2 regions of the Intestinimonas butyriciproducens genome follow, and region 2 is predicted to be linked to the other one. Evidence: predicted binding sites of a transcription regulator. Region 2 holds the regulator's gene; the other holds the start of a gene.
What was found. Region 2 encodes NrdR, which represses ribonucleotide reductase genes. Its sites were predicted from a motif close to CACNANATNTNGTG; they were not measured.
Positions count from the first base shown of each region.

Region 1: a site for NrdR is predicted at 1,614-1,627, ahead of SRB521_RS12650 (anaerobic ribonucleoside triphosphate reductase). Genes of this name have one in related genera too.

Region 1 is NZ_CP011524.1:2,550,999-2,554,067, reverse strand. It holds gene SRB521_RS12665 (AAA family ATPase) at 1-465, shown strand, start outside; gene SRB521_RS12660 (ferritin family protein) at 673-1,215, shown strand; gene SRB521_RS12655 (rubredoxin) at 1,236-1,388, shown strand; gene SRB521_RS12650 (anaerobic ribonucleoside triphosphate reductase) at 1,705-3,069, shown strand, end outside.
Region 2 is NZ_CP011524.1:1,360,491-1,363,559, forward strand. It holds partial or broken gene SRB521_RS16920 (collagen-like domain-containing protein) at 1-591, opposite strand, end outside; gene nrdR (transcriptional regulator NrdR) at 1,234-1,689, shown strand; gene SRB521_RS06700 (DUF4363 family protein) at 1,833-2,213, opposite strand; gene SRB521_RS06705 (DUF421 domain-containing protein) at 2,210-2,893, opposite strand; gene SRB521_RS06710 (metallophosphoesterase) at 3,053-3,069, shown strand, end outside.

The sequences.
Region 1 (3,069 bases), 1.2 Mb from region 2:
AACGACTTTGGGCGGGAGGCCATCGAGACGCTGCTGAAGGGGATGGAGGATCACAGGGCCGACCTCATTGTGATCGTGGCGGGATATACCGAGCTGATGGGGGATTTCATCCACGCCAACCCCGGTCTGGAGAGCCGGTTCAATAAGTATTTCTATTTTGAGGATTACAATGGCGGCCAGCTTCTGGAGATTTTTCAGTCCATGTGCAAAAAGAACGGCTACACTTTGGACGACGAGGCGGAGCGATACGCCGAAACGCTGTTTCAGACGCTTTATGAACAGCGGGACGAAAATTTCGGAAATGCCAGAGATGTGCGGAATCTCTTCGAGCGGGCGGTCTCCCGTCAGTCGGATCGGGTGGCTGCATTGGAAGCACCCACCAAGGAACAGCTTATGGAGCTTGCCGCAGGGGACCTGAGAGAAGAAGAGTCGCCGGGAGAAGAGCGGAACGGAGCGGAAGCATGAGGTTGGGCCCGCCGAAAACATCGGCGGGCCCAACCTTTTTCCGGGGGAAGCTCCCCTTTAGACCCGTAGGCTGAACGGGGAAAATAAAATTCTTCTAAAAATTTCTTCAAACCTCTTTACAAAAGTGGATAGCTGTGGTATAGTATAGACAGTTAATCAATAACAATTATCGTTAGCAAATATAAAATGTTTTTGGAGGTAGCGATTATGAAAAAGTTTATCTGCACCATTTGCGGCTATGTTTACGAGGGGGAGACCGCTCCGGAGTTCTGCCCGCAGTGCAAGGCGCCCCGGGAGAAGTTCCAGGAGCAGACTGGTGAGAAGACCTGGGCGGCTGAGCATGTGGTCGGCGTGGCCAAGGGCGCGCCTGAGGAGATCATCGAGGGCCTGCGCATGAACTTCAACGGCGAGTGCTCCGAGGTCGGCATGTATCTGGCCATGGCCCGTGTGGCCCATCGGGAGGGCTATCCTGAGATCGGTCTCTACTGGGAGAAGGCCGCCTACGAGGAGGCTGAGCACGCCGCCAAGTTTGCCGAGCTGCTGGGCGAGGTCATCACGGATTCCACCAAGAAGAACCTGGAGATGCGTGTAGAGGCTGAGAACGGCGCCACCGCCGGTAAGATGGAGATTGCCAAGAAGGCCAAGGAGCTGGGCCTCGATGCCATTCACGATACCGTACATGAAATGGCAAGGGATGAGGCCCGGCATGGAAAGGCCTTCGAGGGCCTGCTGAAGCGTTACTTCGGCTAAGAGAAAGGAAGATATATACGATGAAATACCTCTGCCCCTGCGGCTATGAATATGACCCTGCGGTAGGCGACCCAGACAATGGAATCGCGCCCGGCACAGCTTGGGAGGATCTCCCTGAAGACTGGGTGTGCCCCGTCTGCGGGCTGGGCAAGGACGCCTTCGAAAAGGAATAAAGTTCTGAAAGAAGATGGGAAGCGGCTGTGCCGCTTCCCATCTTCTTTCAGAACAGATTTATTGGATCCGGAGGGAGGGCAAGGCATGTACGGGCACGGAATCGGGGGGATGCCGTTTTTGTCTACTGGCAAGTTATCTAAAAATGAAGGGTAAAATTCGGCACGGGTTCTCCTTGACGGCTTGTCCCAGATACGGTATCATGTAGATGCGTTTTTAGTAGCAAATACAAGATATTGTGTTACATATTTATTTGAGCACAACGATGACGCCCTTGCAGAGGGCGTTTTTCCTGTGACACAGAGGAGGATGTTCCCTATGACCATGACCAGCATCCGCAAGCGGGACGGAAGGGTGGCGCCCTTTGACGAGGAGAAGATTGCAGGCGCGATCGGCAAGGCCTTTGACGCCACCTACAAGCCGGGCTATGGAGAGACCGCTCACAAGCTGGCCGACGAGGTGGTCTCTATCCTGGAGCTGGAGGGAGACCGGCAGCCGGATGTGGAGCACATCCAGGACCTGGTGGAGCGGGTGCTGATGGATAACGGATATGTCCAGACCGCCAAGGCCTACATCCTGTACCGGGACCAGCGTAGCAAGGCCCGGGAGATGAACACGAGGCTGATGAAGATTTACGAGGACATCACCTTTACCGCCGCTAGGGAGTCTGATCTGAAGCGGGAAAACGCCAACATCGACGGCGATACCGCCATGGGCTCCATGCTCAAATTTGGGTCCGAGGGGGCCAAACAGTTCTACGATATGTTTGTGCTCAAGCCTGAGCACGCCCGGGCCCATCGAGAGGGCGACATCCACATCCATGATCTGGACTTCCTCACGCTGACCACCACCTGCTGCCAGATCGACATCCGCAAGCTCTTCAAGGGCGGTTTTTCCACAGGGCACGGTACCCTGCGGGAGCCCAACGACATCTCCTCTTACGCCGCCCTTGCGTGCATTGCCATCCAGTCCAATCAGAACGACCAGCACGGCGGACAGGCGATTGCCGACTTTGACTACGGGATGGCCGATGGTGTGCGCAAGACCTTTGTGCGCATGTACCGGCAAAATCTGGCCCGGGCGGTGCTGCTGCTGGAGGGCGGTGAGGACCCGGAGGGCGCGCTCAAAGACATCATCGCCGAGGTGGAGGCTGAGACGGGCCTGCGCCCCACACTGGAAGACAACGAGGCCTATGCCGCAGCGGAGCTCCCCAAGCTTACGCCCAGATTCGGGAATGAGGAGGAGCTCCGGAAGGCCCAGCGATTTGCCCACTACCGCGCCGTGAAGGAGACGGATCGGGCCACTTATCAGGCCATGGAGGCGCTCATCCACAATCTCAACACCATGCACTCCCGGGCGGGCGCCCAGACGCCTTTCTCCTCCATCAACTACGGTACGGATACCTCGCCGGAAGGGCGCATGGTCATGAAGAATATTCTCCTCTCCACCGAGGCCGGCCTGGGCGGGGGGGAGACCCCCATCTTTCCCATCCAGATCTTCCGCGTGAAGGAGGGGATCAACTATAATCCGGGCGAGCCGAACTATGACCTCTTCCAACTGGCGATCCGTTGCTCGGCCAAACGGCTCTTCCCCAATTTCTCCTTTATCGATGCCCCCTTCAACCTGCAATATTACAAGCCCGGACATCCGGAGACGGAGATCGCCTACATGGGGTGCCGGACC
Region 2 (3,069 bases):
AGCCTCGGTGCCCGGGTCGCCGGTTGTAGTGGTGCCTACGGCAATAGTATCCGCAGTGCCGGTCGGACCAGTGGGTCCCGTTGGCCCCGTCGGTCCGGTGGGACCAGTGGCGCCCGTAGCGCCGGTAGGTCCGGCCACGCCAGCCGCGCCGGTTGCACCGGTGGGCCCAGTCACGCCGGCCGCACCTGTGGCACCCGTAGCGCCGGTAGGTCCGGCCACGCCAGCCGCGCCGGTTGCACCGGTGGGCCCAGTCACACCGGCCGTGCCTGTGGCGCCCGTAGCGCCGGTAGGTCCGGCCACGCCAGCCGCGCCGGTTGCACCGGTGGGCCCAGTCACGCCGGCCGCACCTGTGGCGCCCGTAGCGCCGGTAGGTCCGGCCATGCCTGTGGCACCCGTAGCGCCGGTAGGTCCGGTAGGTCCAGCCACGCCAGCCGCGCCGGTTGCACCGGTGGGCCCAGTCACGCCGGCCGTGCCTGTGGCGCCCGTAGCGCCGTCACGTCCGGCCGGACCTTGTGCACCCTGGGGACCCTGAGCGCCCTGGGGACCGGTCGGCCCCTGGATCCCCTGAGGCCCCTGGGGGCCGATCGGGCCAGTACAGCATCCGGTGGGGAAGGGGGGACAGCCACAGCAGGGATTAGGGACGCAGCACCTTGCGGGATGGTGGCCGCAGTCGCTGGAAACGCAAGCTTCGGCATCACGAAGGGATGCGGCAAAGTCGGAAGCATCGATTGATTTGCGAGGGAACATATTCATACTCATAACCTCCGGGCTATCCTATGCCGGAAGGGCGGGCATGGATACAACAAGAGCCGGAGCAGTGCGCTCCGGCTCTTGTTTGCTTAGAACTGGTTCTGGTCATTCTTCTTGTTCTGGGCCTGATCCTTCTTCTTGTTCTGGGCTTGGCCCTGATCCTTACGGTTCTTGGCGTTGCTGCGGCTGTTGTTTTGGTTCTCGTTCATAAAAACTCACCTCTTTTCGCCTGTTACGCCCCTAGTATTACCATGGAGAAGCGGAGTTTATACAGCCCAGAGATAAAAAAGGATATAAATAGAAAAAAGAATACCAGGACACTGGATTGTGTGATATAATAGCCGCAAAGCAGATACAGGACCACGCTATCTATGAATATTTGGCCGCTTGCCGGTCGGGAAGAGCTCCGGCGGTGCTTGACGCTGGAGAACTGCCTGTATTTATAACGGTAAAATTTCACATTGCAGAGGAGGTCATTCCAAGATGAAGTGTCCGTTTTGCGGCAACCTGGAAAGTAAGGTCGTCGATTCCCGCCCCTCGGACGAGGGGGCCAGTATCCGCCGCCGCCGGGAGTGCCTGGAGTGCCACAAGCGGTTCACCACCTATGAGACAATGGAAAGCCTGCCTCTTGTGGTGATCAAAAAGGATGGCAGCCGTCAGACGTTTGACAGGGATAAGCTGCTTGGAAGCATGCTCAAGGCCTGTGAAAAACGCTCCGTCCCCCTGTCCAAGCTGGAGGAGATTGCGCAGGAGATCGAGCAGAGCCTGCAAAACGATATGGAGCGTGAAGTGAGCTCAGCCGTGATCGGGGAGATGGTGATGCAGAAGCTCAAGGAGGTGGATGAGGTGGCCTACGTCCGTTTTGCTTCGGTTTATCGCCAATTCAAAGATATCGGTACCTTTATGGATGAGCTCAATAAGCTTCTGGATGGAAAATGAACCTCGTGTAAGGCTCCGGGCGGATGTCGGTCCGCCCGGAGTGTTTTTGTATAGATTTATTGCTTTGAGGATATTTAATATTGAGAAACAATAAATATGAGGGTATAATATCTATCAGGACGGCATTGATGCCGCACGGAGGATCAGAGAAGGTTTTTCAAACTGAATTCTTCCATCTCATAGAGCAGCTCGATTTGGGAGACAAGGCGGGCGTTGGCGGCGGAGTATTCGCCCCCTTCCTCACAGCGGATAAACTCAAGAACTTCTTGGAATCCGCTATGAACCTGGTCGGTGTCCGAGTGACGCAGCATGGTGTAGAGATAAAGATCATGCTCCTCCCAGGACGCAAGGGCCTGTTGGGTAAGCGACTCGGCCTCCGACCACTCCCCGCGCTCGGCCAAGGATTCGGCCTGCGTGAGCAGGGATGTAAGCTCTGTCGAGAAGGTTTTCAGATAATGGGAGTTGACCAGTGTCGCGGCAAAGACCGCGGCGAGGAAGGCGACAGCGATCCAGAGTCTTCTCATTTTACACCGACCTCCTTGGGGACAAAATAGACCCGGTTCTGCTCGTCCACGGAGAGGAGGAATACATCCCGGACAGCACGGACGCCGTGTTCCTCCAGGCGCTTATTGAGCCAGCCCTCGTTGAAGCCGCGGAGCTTCAAATTGTGCTCCAGCAGCCGTCCGTCATTGATGATGACAAGGGGAAGGCCGACGTCGTCCGGAAAGAGGTTCATCTGCTCGGCAGTGACGGGTCGCTGATTTGCGTAAGGAATGACGGACACCCGGCCGTTGGTCTCCAAAATCGCGTACTTGACGGTGGACAGGTCGGTGATCCCCTGGACTCTGAGCTCTTCATTTAGCTCGTCCACGGTAAAGCGGTTCCGCCTCATCTCCTGCTGATTCAGCCGCCCGTTCTCCACGATAATGCTGGGGCGTCCGCAGACGATGGCACGGAACTTGACGCTCTTCATGGTGAGCACGGAGAGGACCATGGTGACGCTGAGCAGCGTCAGGATCGGAATGATGCCGGAGAGCAGGGGGATGCCGAAGTCCTGCATGGGGACGGCCGCCAGATCCGCGATGATGAGATCGAGCACCAGTTCGGAGGGCTCCAGCTCTCCCACCTGCCGCTTTCCCATCAGACGAATGCCCGCGATGATCAGCAGATATAATATAATGGTACGCAGAAACGCGATGATCATAAAAAATGCGCTCCTCCCAAAAGATAGGTCTGTCCTGGGGCGTGCACGAACCGGCGGGGCGTCCGGAACAGGGGCCCGACGGCTCAGATACGCCATAACAGTATGGTCAGAGGATACGGGGATTATACTGCGCAGGAAGGGAAAAGGGGCGCTGAGAAAATGAGACCACCGAAAAA